DNA from 4 places in the Paenibacillus sp. RC334 genome. Region 1 is predicted to be linked to each of the others. Evidence: a T-box and tRNA genes for the amino acid it is inferred to sense, from the RefSeq annotation. Region 1 holds a T-box; the other regions hold tRNA genes.
What was found. The T-box of region 1 lies ahead of leuS (leucine--tRNA ligase). A T-box ahead of a tRNA ligase gene usually reads a tRNA of that ligase, here a tRNA-Leu.
Positions count from the first base shown of each region.

Region 2: it encodes a tRNA-Leu, which carries the amino acid that the T-box ahead of leuS (leucine--tRNA ligase) is inferred to sense. The anticodon was not compared.
Region 3: it encodes a tRNA-Leu, which carries the amino acid that the T-box ahead of leuS (leucine--tRNA ligase) is inferred to sense. The anticodon was not compared.
Region 4: it encodes a tRNA-Leu, which carries the amino acid that the T-box ahead of leuS (leucine--tRNA ligase) is inferred to sense. The anticodon was not compared.

Region 1 is NZ_CP125370.1:3,761,448-3,764,657, reverse strand. It holds gene QMK20_RS17285 (class I SAM-dependent DNA methyltransferase) at 1-416, shown strand, start outside; gene QMK20_RS17280 (tautomerase family protein) at 502-888, opposite strand; T-box leader at 1,064-1,321, shown strand; gene leuS (leucine--tRNA ligase) at 1,383-3,210, shown strand, end outside.
Region 2 is NZ_CP125370.1:1,362,040-1,365,249, reverse strand. It holds cyclic di-AMP (ydaO/yuaA leader) riboswitch at 28-203, opposite strand; gene QMK20_RS06480 (glutathione peroxidase) at 671-1,156, shown strand; tRNA gene QMK20_RS06475 (tRNA-Leu) at 1,309-1,391, opposite strand; gene QMK20_RS06470 (urease accessory protein UreF) at 1,654-2,343, shown strand; gene QMK20_RS06465 (XRE family transcriptional regulator) at 2,696-2,917, shown strand; gene QMK20_RS06460 (helix-turn-helix domain-containing protein) at 3,045-3,210, opposite strand, start outside.
Region 3 is NZ_CP125370.1:1,879,380-1,882,589, reverse strand. It holds gene fabV (enoyl-ACP reductase FabV) at 1-72, opposite strand, end outside; gene QMK20_RS08860 (arginase family protein) at 196-1,065, opposite strand; gene QMK20_RS08855 (CGNR zinc finger domain-containing protein) at 1,181-1,726, shown strand; tRNA gene QMK20_RS08850 (tRNA-Leu) at 1,856-1,939, opposite strand; gene QMK20_RS08845 (N-acetyltransferase) at 2,357-2,794, shown strand; gene QMK20_RS08840 (GNAT family N-acetyltransferase) at 2,898-3,210, opposite strand, start outside.
Region 4 is NZ_CP125370.1:3,569,784-3,572,993, reverse strand. It holds gene QMK20_RS16425 (YnfA family protein) at 1-237, shown strand, start outside; gene QMK20_RS16420 (hypothetical protein) at 562-753, opposite strand; gene QMK20_RS16415 (hypothetical protein) at 888-1,046, opposite strand; tRNA gene QMK20_RS16410 (tRNA-Leu) at 1,295-1,380, shown strand; gene QMK20_RS16405 (PTS sugar transporter subunit IIC) at 1,898-2,653, opposite strand; gene QMK20_RS16400 (PTS transporter subunit EIIB) at 2,671-3,210, opposite strand, start outside.

The DNA.
Region 1 (3,210 bases):
ATTATTTGCTGGAGGAAGAGGACATTACTGCTACTTTTCGCAGAACGTATGCCGGTCTTAAGCCTGGCGGAACCTTTCTGTTCGATGTACATCATCCCCAGACGTTTGTGCGTTATGATGATGAGCAGCCTTTTGTACTGGACGAGCGCTCCATCTCATATATCTGGACTTGTGCGTTGGACACTCCGCGCTGTGAAATTGAGCATCATCTCAGCATTTTTGCGAGAGCAGAAAATGAAGGGCGCGATGTATACCAGCGGTTCGAGGAGATTCATGTGCAACGTGCCTATGACCCGGACTGGATGAAAACGGAATTGTCCAAAGCCGGTTTTCGCGATGTGAAGGTATATGCGGACTTTGAATGGGTAGAAGCAGTAGATGACGCGGCCAGATTATTTTATGTTGCTGTAAAATAATGAAGCTTTATCAGGCTAATATAGGACAAAGAAAGACGCTTTTCATGATGACATGAAGGGCGTCTTTTTGCATAAGAGCTTCAAATTATATGTTTACTTTATAGTTCAGTTGAAGTTCATCACTGGGTACACCGCGAATGCCCCAATTCTGTTTCGGTGTCTCGAATATAGTAATTTCAAGATCCTGCGGGGCAATGCCTAAATTGTTAATTCTTTGGAATAGCAGCTGGATAAGGTGCTTTTTAGCCTCTGTCGTTCTGCCTTCAAACACACTAATTTCAATAATGGTGTATGCCTGCGAGCGATCGTGGGCAAATATGAAGTCTTCCTGATTCATCGGGAAAAAACGATGAAACCTTTTGTCGGGGGGATATTGGAACGCATCCACCACAGCGGAGTGAATCACATCTGAAAGTTGCTCCTTGATTGGATTCAGTGCTTCTTTTATTCCGTAAATTTTAATTTGTGCCATGTCTCAGCTCACCTTTCTCATCTCAACTCATCTCAATCTGGCTCGGAGCTAATTATAAAACATTTGCCTCCGTGTGTCATGGAGCAAACGAATGAAGTTGGTGTTTAGCACCAGATGTAGTCCTTATTTGACTTTTTTCGCGGTTTTCAATATAATAGTGCCATTATTAACGGTTAAACAATCGCTGATGAGGAATAGTAGTTTTGTCTGGACATGTAGAGAGCCGGCGGATGGTGCAAGCCGGTTGACAGTGCAAAGTGAACTCGCCTCGGAGATATGCGCCCAACGCAGGAATGCCCTATACAGGTGCTTGAACCCTGTTATTAACCCGCATCGGATCACCTCCGTTATCAGGTGCAAAGGGAGTAGAAGGCGAAGAACGCTTTCTGCTAACTAGGGTGGTACCACGGGAATATAACCTCTCGTCCCTAGCGCTGACACGCTACGGGATGCAGAGGTTTTTTTGTTGCATACCGTTTGAGGAGGAAATGACAATGACAGACACACAGCCGAAGCACGGCTATCAACCGCAAAGTATTGAACCAAAATGGCAGAAATATTGGGATGAGAACAAAACGTTCCGTACCGGGGAAGAGCCGGGCAAACCGAAGTTTTATGCTTTGGATATGTTCCCGTACCCGTCTGGAGCTGGTCTGCATGTAGGCCACCCGGAAGGTTACACGGCAACGGATATTGTTTCACGGTATAAAAGAATGCGCGGCTACAACGTACTGCATCCGATGGGTTGGGACGCCTTCGGTCTGCCTGCCGAGCAGCATGCGCTGGATACGGGAGAGCATCCACGTGAAATTACGGTAAAAAATGTTAATAACTTCCGCCGTCAAATCAAATCGCTTGGCTTTTCATACGACTGGGATCGTGAAATCAGCACAACAGACCCCGATTATTATAAATGGACACAGTGGATTTTCATCCAGCTGTATAAGCGCGGTCTTGCTTATGTAGCTGAAGTGCCTGTGAACTGGTGTCCTGCATTGGGAACGGTGTTGGCGAATGAAGAAGTAATTGACGGCAAGAGTGAGCGTGGCGGTCATCCGGTTATCCGCAAACCTATGCGTCAATGGATGCTGAAAATAACGGAATATGCTGATCGTCTGCTGGATGATTTGGAGGAGCTGGATTGGTCCGAAAGCATTAAAGATATGCAGCGGAACTGGATCGGCAAGTCTACTGGGGCAGAGGTTCATTTTCCAATTGAAGGCCATGACAAGCAATTAACGGTATTTACAACCCGCCCGGATACGCTGTTCGGCGCAAGCTACTGTGTGCTGGCTCCTGAGCAGGAATTGGTGGATGTTATCACTACACCTGAGCAAAAGGATGCCGTAAATCAATACCGTGAACAAGCTGCCCGTAAAAGCGATCTGGAGCGTACGGATCTGGCGAAGGATAAAACGGGTGTCTTCACAGGCGCTTACGCGGTGAATCCGGTGAACGGTGAAAAGCTGCCGATCTGGATTGCTGACTATGTGCTGGCAGGCTACGGAACAGGCGCGATCATGGCTGTACCAGGTCACGACACACGTGACTGGGAATTTGCGAAGCAATTCGGGCTGAATATCATTGAGGTTGTCCAAGGTGGAGACGTGGCTAAAGAGCCATACACCGAGGATGGTCCGCACGTCAACTCAGGTCCGCTGAATGGACTTACGAATGAGGAAGCCATTCCGAAGATGATTGAATGGCTTGAAGCCGAGGGTAAAGGACAAGGAAAAGTGACGTACCGCTTGCGCGACTGGCTGTTCAGCCGTCAACGCTATTGGGGCGAGCCGATTCCGGTGATTCATCTGGAAGATGGAACGATCAAAACAGTTTCTGAGGATCAACTGCCGCTCGTACTGCCGGAAATGGATAACATCAAGCCTTCAGGCACAGGAGAGTCCCCGTTGGCCAATGCGACGGACTGGGTAGAAACTATTGATCCCGAGACGGGCTTGAAAGCACGCCGTGAGACGAACACCATGCCACAATGGGCGGGAAGCTGCTGGTATTACCTGCGCTATATTGATCCGCATAACGATAAAGAGCCTGTATCCAAGGAGAAGCAGCGCGAATGGCTGCCTGTGGATCTGTACATCGGCGGTGCGGAACATGCGGTTCTTCACTTGCTGTATGCTCGTTTCTGGCACAAGGTGCTGTATGATATTGGCGTTGTAGAAACAAAAGAGCCTTTCTACAAGCTGGTCAATCAGGGTATGATTCTGGGCAACAATAATGAAAAAATGAGTAAATCACGCGGTAATGTCATCAACCCTGACGATATTGTGAATACGTTTGGCGCCGATACGCTGCGCATTTATG
Region 2 (3,210 bases), 2.4 Mb from region 1:
ATAAACCATGGCTGCACACGGCGGTTTGTTGCCTCTCCCTGTACGCTTACGAGGTTAGCTGTCGGATTCGGACGTGAGAGTCGCCCTATTTCTGACACTTGGCCAGAAAATTCACCCCTTGAGACACTCGGCCCTTTAAAAGCCGCATAGATCTCGTTTGGTTCCCCCGCTTTTGCAACTGCAAAATTCAGCGCTATAGACAATTCGTTGCTGCTTCATTCACTTAATTTGAAATTACGTCTTGAATCATACACCCGCGCAAGGAACACTGTAAAGCTCACCTGCGGGGTTATAAATCGGTCTTTGGAGCATAAAAGATTAATAATAGCGCTTACAACACAAATATCCTTCTCCCAGCTCCTTCAATCTCGGTTTTTCATCCCTTTTCGAAAATGAAGAGGCATGTCAATATTGGCGTATGGGGAGCATTTTTTGTCCTTTTTTTGTAAAAGAGAAAGGAAAAGTGCTGTATGTACCTGATAAACGCCGATTGAACCTGTTTTTACCATGAGAAACACCGCTATTTGCCCCATTTGCAGTGCCATTTGCCGTTTTGGACAAAATACGATTTTACAGCAGCAGACGGCGCATTACATCTATTTATAGACTTGCAACTCTTCGTTAAATTGCTTACAATTTAATTGTAGAATATCAAATTAGGAGGAAAACCATGACCGTTTATGAACATGATGCACAAACCCTGCAAGGGAAAGAAATTCCGTTGTCCACATACGAAGGAAAAGTACTGCTCATCGTGAATACAGCCAGCAAATGCGGGCTAACCCCCCAATACAAGGCGCTACAAGAGCTATATGACCAATACCATGAGCGGGGTCTTGAAATCTTAGGGTTTCCCAGCAACCAGTTTGCCAAGCAAGAGCCGGGTTCCAGCGAGGAAATTTCGGAGTTTTGCCAGATCAACTATGGAGTTACATTTCCGATGTTTGCCAAAATAGATGTCAATGGCGATCAGGCGCACCCTTTATTCCGCTACCTCACCCAAACAGCTCCGGGCGTATTAGGCTCCAAAGCAATCAAATGGAATTTTACTAAATTTTTGATTACACGCGAAGGTAACGTATTTAAGCGCTATGCCCCACAGACAACTCCGGATAAATTGGCGGGGGATATCGAGAAGCTCTTGCAACAAAGCTGACAGGTCCATCCCTGTTCACAAGCAGCCAATCCAAACGGCTGCTCCTGTGGCTAGGAAAAAGGGATATTTTAGTTCGGCTTATATAACAAAAAAAGCAGCCAATCACGTCAAAAACGTGTCAGGATGCTTTTTTAACTGTGTCTTGCATGTAATGCGGTCGAGAGGACTCGAACCTCCACGGGCGTACGCCCACTACCCCCTCAAGATAGCGTGTCTGCCATTCCACCACGACCGCAAATTCTAATGTTTTGAGGCAACAGATTTATTATACTCCCTTGCATTCTATTTGTAAACATAAATACAATAATTATTTTTATGTCAAATAATCTAACATATAAAAGCTATAAAAATATTTAATTTGACATATCAACACTATGAGTGTAAATATATATTACATAATATCTCTAAATTTTTTCTGAATTCATTTTTAAAGTCATTTAATATAACATAAACATTCTACTCCAAGGAGGCGAACCGCATTGCACAAAGGCAATCGTTTGCTGAACTACGCATTGCTGTTGGACCCTTCCCTGCCTGTCGGTGGCTTCACTCGTTCCTACGGGCTGGAGGAGCTGTTTCGCAATGGCCGCTTAACCTGTTTACAAGACCTGGAACACTATGCACGCACTGATCTGCTTCCTCAGTTCACATCCCTCGATGGCATGGCTATCAAAAGCCTTTATATTGCCGTTCAGCAAAATGATGGTTGGCGTATCGCCCTCATTGATAAAATGCTGCACGCCCAGCGCTCTTCCCTACAACACGTGAAAGAGTCACGCCTATCCGGCCAACGCCTGCTTAAGCTCGCCAAAGCCTTGTACCCTTGGCTTGAATTCGACCAACTCGAAGCTACACTCATCCAATACAATGCGATTGGTACACTTGCAACCGTTCATAGTTGGATTAACGTTTCCCTTGGAAATGATGTAGAGCAGACCATTCACGGCTACCTTGCCGCAGCAGTGTCCTTCTGTGTCGAAGATGCTTCCAAGCTGCTTAATCCCCCTTATGAGGAAAAGAATCCTGTTATTCAGCGAATGACCAACGAGCTTCTAACCGCATGGAAACAATTCAACACCCCAGAGTCTGAGCCAACCGCATTTCAGCGTGGCCTTCTGCATAGGCATTGGTCCAGCTCCTACATTGCTCAGCCACCCTATATGAGCAGCAACCACCAGCGCGGGTGAAATTCACTGATTCCTTTGTCCGGCCCCATTATACGCCTACAGCATCCCCCTGATGCCTGTTTTCACCAATCCAGTACCAACGACAAAAGCACTCCCACCACTTTTTCCAGTGGCAGAGTGCTCTTTTTATCCAGAATACAACTGCAATTTCGCACAATTAACAGGCTCCAGATGGATTATCCAGACATCCATCACTTAATTAAGTTATATTTTTATCTGAATTACGTATTTTAGATTGTAAAAACACGTATAAACGTGTATCATAGTTTTAGATGGTTAATTCTAACATGTTTACTGATGATTATTATAACACACCAATTATTCCGCAAGAATCCGTAAGGGGCGATTTCACTTGAACAACAAAATGCCTGTCACCTCCTTAGGGTGGGCCATCAAACAAAGGCTTGTCGAACTTCGGCTGGATCAGAAAACATTTTGTGAAACGCATAACATCCCGCCTTCACGCTTGTCCAATCTGATTCACGGCACCCGCAAAGCACAAAGGTACAGAAAACAAGTTGCTGCAATCCTCAACATCGACGATAACGATTATAAGGAGGCATCACCACTCTGAAACCAACGATGTGAGCGTCCCCCAAGCATGCGGCACGCTATAACATCGGCAACCCAAATAAACTCGTCAATCGAACCCGTCGGTCCGTTTTACGGGTTTTCAACCTGAGTGATCTTTAGCGAGAAGATCATTCAGGCTGTGTTTTGTCATTCTCACCTTTTTGCTTACGATATTTCGCAAATTCCACATATTCTAATATGAAATTCTGTTCTTCTGTATCCAGATCCTCTGCCTGGCAATTCAATGGCCCCATCACTCCAAAAAAATAAGCAGCCTTCTGCTCCTGAAGTACA
Region 3 (3,210 bases), 1.9 Mb from region 1:
GACATGAGCCGCACATCCTCCTGGATGCGCAGTAGTACAGATAAAGCCACGGACTTTCGGTTTAATAATCATTGCAAGGGCCCCCTACTTTGGCATTCATTTTATATAGATGGAATGGTTGTCCAGTCATAACTATATAGCAAATCAGCTTGAGGCTCAACCTTTTGCGGGCGTAATACAGCAGTCAACATCTCTTTAAAGTTTGCTGCTACCTTCAAGCCGGGATCTAAATCGGGGGTCTAGTATAGCCACACTCATGCCTACTATTTGAGGTGATTTCAGTAAGACTCTAAGAACATCTGTGAGTTCCTTCCACTGCAAGCCATGAGATTCCGGGCAATCCACACAGGGCATGAGCGTTTTGTCAAGCACATCTGCATCCAGGTGAAGCCAAAAACCGTCAACCTCTCGCTGATGAATGAAATCATTCAAAAAATCCTCAGTCCTGGCACCCCCTTCCCGAAGAGAGCGTTCCGCACTGAAGCAGGTAATGCCCTCCGTCTTTGCCTCTTCTATAATGCTCTGCTCCGGATCTGATTCGCGATAGCCGAAGGTCAGGACATTGGAACTCTGAATATAAGGTTTTCGGTTTTCCAGATTGGTTAAAATATCTGTTCCTTTACCCGTAACAATAGCAAGGTCCATACCAGCCACAACGGCTTTATCACTATTTCCTTTATGGTAATAATCTGGATGTGCGTCTATATGAACTAGTCCGTAATTCCCCTTTCGCGCCAGCGCCAAGGCGCTTCCCAGCAGCACACTGCAATCGCCGCCCAGAACAAGAGAAAACGCAGAGGTGCTCAGTACCTCCTCCACCGTATCTGCCAATTCAATGGAAAAAGCGGCCACCTGAGCCCCAAATAAGGCGCCGTCGTTGTATGTATACTTCTTCGGATATGCAGGCTGAGACAGCCTTGTCGCGACTTGTGCTCCGATCGCTGTGTGAAGACCCAACTCCTCAAGAACAGCGGGAAGCTTCCAGCAGCCTCTTTCTCTACCGTCCGGATGCCTGCTAAGGCCAAGATTGGTGGGGGCATGAATAATGCAGATTTCTTTTTCCATCGACAACCAACTCCTTTACCTTCGATTATGAGGCATAGCTATTTGCTAAAATGTAATACATAAAATATACTTTAAGCATTACTATATCCCTCAACGTGTAAGGAGTCAAACTGAATTGGAATATTACAACGAACTCTGGTTTTCTTTCACCTTCGATCTATTAAATAGTTATGATCCCTACTATGAAGAACCGGAACGGCTTGACAGTCCGGAACAATTAAATGATTTGCTACAAAAGTATGGAGTGTTATGCGATGAAACGGTAGCTCTGAAGGAGCTAACAGCCGTGCGTGCTTACCGCGACAGACTGCGCGATTTGATTATGAGTGGAAGTGATGAGCAACTGGGAGAATTTCTGACGGAGAGTGAATTGCGTTCCCCCCTGCGCCCACGATTAAATGCACAGGGAGACGGCAGCTTTCGTTATGTTTACAGTCCACCTGATAAAAACACAGGCAGCTTGGCCGACCGTATTCTGGCGGTCTGTTCGCGTACGCTCGGAAGAGAACTGACCCTGTACGGAAGACCAAGACTCAAAGTCTGCGTCTCAGATCCTTGCCGTGAAATATTTTCCGATCATTCTAAAAACAGACTACAGCGGTTCTGTAGCAAACGTTGCTCTACCCGTTATCATGTCAAGAAACACCGGGAATCACAATGAAATACACGCCCGGGTAAATGGCTAATGCTACGCTCATCCCTTTGATATTACTATCAGCGCTATAGATAACATAAAAAAGGTTCATCATTGCTACAATGAGCAATGATGAACCTTTTTTTATGTTAATGATGCGGTCGAGAGGACTCGAACCTCCACGGGGGTTAGCCCACACGGACCTGAACCGTGCGCGTCTGCCAATTCCGCCACGACCGCATAGTATGTAATCATGCCGATGTTTATCTATGTAACAGGGCCATAAATAATGCCCAGTACATATAATCACCGTAATTAAGATTATATCGCTCATAGAGAATAAAAGCAAGCCATTCTTATATTATATTTTCTATATATAATTCCAGAAAACATGTGAAAACAACTGGATTTCTCATACCATATATGGTAATATGGACGCATCAGGAAAGGAGGTGCGTCAACATTAGTAATCAGATGTTGAACGTGTCCCTTACCCGGTCCGCCATTCTCTAATTCTCAGAGATGACGGAGGCGCGGGATACGGATCAAAGCTTTAAATAAGCGCCACGGGTAGAAAGACCGTCTACGGACGGTCTTTTTTATGTTAAACATCATACTATTGTAATCACATTACATACCGGGAAAAGGAGTCATTCTATGTCTATTCAACCAGGAAAAGTGGAAGAGTTTAAAGATTTAGCAGCTATATGGCTGGAAGCTTCCATAGAGGCCCATCATTTTATTGATCCACAATATTGGACATCACAGGTTGGCGAAATGGAAGACAAATACCTTCCTCTAGCTCAAAACTACGTTATTATACAGGACGATCACACTATTGGTGGCTTCGTTTCCATGATAGATGGATATTTGGCGGCCTTATTTATACGAGTAGGTTCCCAACGAAAAGGCTATGGCAAGTTACTACTAGATTGGGTTAAGAAGCAATATGAGCAGATCCAATTGAAAGTATACCAGTCCAACACGAAGGCATTTAACTTTTATACCAGAAATGGATTTATCATTCAAGAGGAATCCATTGATCCAGAAACCCGTGAAAAGGAATTTGTAATGGTTTGGACAAAGCACAAGTAACATTAAGTTACATTATCTCAATGAAGTCAAAGGCTCTGCTCCCGTATAAATACGGTAAAAGCAGAGCCTTATATATTTTACCTACACTAATATATATGTTCTCTCATTTCAGCCCGTAAACCTCGGTATATAAAATTTGTCTAAACGGCGCAAAATCCTGCTCTGTCAGCGCATACGGATAGCTCATAATTTGAAGCCTCAGATCGGCCTGTCTTTCCCTCAAAGGAGGCTGTACATACTCAAAATCGTTGAGATGGAATCCCAAGCGTTCATAAAAACCAATTCTTCTCCGAGTCCATTCATCCTCAGGTGGCTCAACCTCCAGAACTACTGGTTTATCGGACTGTGAAATAAATCTGCTCATGAGCTTTTTACCTAACCCGCCACCACGTATAGCCTGATCTACCGCAATATGC
Region 4 (3,210 bases), 190 kb from region 1:
ACATGGTATGTCGGACTTTGCGGCGGGGTGATTTTGGCTGTCTACGGAGTCATTGCGACCTTTCAGGTTTTCTCCTCCTTTGGGCGTGTGTATGCAGCATACGGGGGTGTCTTTATAGTCCTTTCCATTGCATGGGGATGGTGGATTGATAAAAAGACACCTGATTTGTACGATATCGTGGGTGGCTTGATTTGCTTGGTCGGAATAGCCGTAATACTTTTTCCCCGATCTGGATGATAGGACAAAAAACCCTTTTTTATTTTTTTGAAAAACATGACTATTGATCTACATAAATGAGCTTCATATTCCGAAATAGAACTTAAGGAGGGGGTTCTATGAACTGGAATCAAATGAAGCTTAGAATGAAATTTGGGCCATGCTGTACCGAAGAGTGAAGGGAATTTCTCAGTAGGTATCGTATGGGGAATCCTGATTAGTGTTGTGCTTTGGGTCTCGATTATTGGCTGGTTTATGCTTATTTTCAAGTGATCTCTAGGAATCACTATATAAGGCTGTTTAGTTAAATGCTACTTAAGTAACCCGTGCCCTATGACCCAGGTTTTAATCTGTAAAATCGTTACGAAGCTTGTCCAGGCCACGGTTTATAGCTTCATCAATCATATCTGTAGCAGCAGGAGTATCGGCATTGATGTCAGGAATACGATTAAAGCCTGGCTCGCGCTGATCTAACGACTGTTCATGTTCGACCTGATCGACGGTGCGATTCTTTTCTTCCCTAATGTTTTCTTTCATAATACATCACACGCTCCTTTACGAGTGCAAGCATATTGTACGCTTTATATAAACGTTAACGCTCAAGGCAGCTAAAGCGGCTATAATAATAAAGCCGGGGAGGAAATAGCTCCCGCCCGGCACTTCCCAAACGACTAGCGATGCTCAATCAGATCAATCGCTCCCAGAACAACATGAGCCAGTCCGAAACCGAGAATGCCTGTAGCCGCAAGCTTGTACTTACTGCTCAGCAACACAGCGCCTGAAGCCGATACTACCGTTCCAAGAACAGCTGGAATCATACCTTCACGCATTCGTAACACCCCTTCTGGTAGTTTGGAAAGACGTTTATTATTGTAATTCAAATGGGCCCAAGTTATACAAAAAAGAAATTTTATTGTTTTAGAAAAAAACACTTTACAACTCGATGAAATTGTCGTATTATATGTTGGTGCCCAATAAAACGGTATTTACATAGCGAGAACCATTTTGTACATAAGCTGGATGTTTCTCCGATACTTATAAGTCAAGTAAGTATGAAAAATAGCGTTCCTAAATTTATGCCGGGGTGGCGGAATTGGCAGACGCACAGGACTTAAAATCCTGCGGTAGGTGACTACCGTACCGGTTCGATCCCGGTCCTCGGCATTAGTATGCTTTACCACGGTCACATCAGAGTTAAATGTACGAAAATAACAAGAGGTCCTGTATATCTGCGGAATGTTCCGTTATAGGTATACAGGGCCAACGAAACGCCTCACCGTTACTATCCGGAGGGGCGTTTTTTGTTTTGTCAAGATTACGGTGTATTAATCCGAACGCGGGCAACGGGACCGATAGGCGACAATTATTTAATAACCATCTGGTTACTGTAAAGAAACAAAAGACAGAGGGCCAGCAGTTCGGTCGATGTTGATGTGCTGACTGTGATATTAGCTGTACCTAACGAAAAACGTTTGTTGAGCTTCGAACTACACGGCCATGTTCGTGACGCTGGATACTGGCACACGTCCACTGGAGGGTGCAAAAAGCCGAATACGGGCAACAAAGAAAGTAACTGAAGGGCCTGACAACACTTATACAGTAGGTCAGGCTCCACTCATAATCTTAGATACTTTAAAACGATTTATTGATCTTAAAAAAGCTTGGAAGCCATGACAAACGATTATTTGAGCTGCGTAGGTTCATTTGCTCTCGCAACATCTACTTTGCTTAGAAACAGATAACAGATTGTAAAGGAGAGTGCGACAGCAATGATCATTCCGGAAATGGCATAGATAAAGTAAGGCCCGAAGTAAGCGGGAATGCTAAATATACTCGATAACACATATCCATACAATCGGACACCGAAAAAGCTGATAAAAGCCGAAGCAACTGAACTTGCGATGATGGCGGCTAGAAAAGCTTTTTTGTACTTAGCTAGAACACCGAATAAAGCGGGTTCAGTAATTCCCAAAAGACCGGAGACGGCGGCTGAAACAATAATAGATTTTTCTTTAGGTGTGTTTACCTTGTAATACACTGCAAATGTTGCGCCTACGATTGAAAAGTTAGCCATACACATCATAGGCATTAACATATCGTAACCTTGTGTTGCAAAATTCTGCAAAGCAATCGGAGTCATTGCATGATGCATGCCAGTAAAGACGGCCAAAGGTCGAATCGCACCAACAACAACGCCAGCAAGGATGGGAGAGATACCGAATAAGCCTTGAACAAGCCAAGCCAAGCCATTGCCTAGGTGAATGCCAATGGGACCGATAACGGATAATGCAAGGAAGCCCGAAATAAACAAGGTTAACGTTGGCGTAACTACGGTTTTTAACACTTCTGGAATAAACCTGTTGACGATTTTATGAATATGGCTCATCGCCCATACGGCAAAGATAATCGGGATTACTGTACCGGTGTAGTTAAACACTGGGATAGGTATAAAGCCTAAAAACTGAAACGAGGAAAGTTCCCGGCCTTGGCCGCATCCACCATCGTTGGAAACATAATGGTAGCAGCGATTGCTATCGCTAAATATTCGTTGGTTTTGAAAATTTTAGCCGCCGATGCTGCCAGGAAAAACGGTAAAAACGTAAATACTCCGCTCGCCATCATGTTAATGATCTGAATGGTTTCGCTTTGATCCGAGATGATATGGAGGGCGGTCAGCCCTGCGATAAGTCCCTTGATCAATCCTGCCCCGGCAATAGCTGGAACGATAGGCCCAAACACGCCGGATACAATATTCATGAAGAGTGTAACAAACCCCTTCTTTTTTTCAGAGCTTGCCTCATCTTCCTTTTGAACATCCGTTAGCTTTAATTCACTGGCCAAAATATTAAAATATTCCGCGACTTTAGGACCAAGAATGATTTGGAATTGGTCATTATTAAACTGCGCGCCCAAAACCGGGTCCAATTCCTTAATTTTCTCTATGTCCACTTTGTTTTTATCTTTTAAATCAAACCTGAGTCTGGTCATGCAATG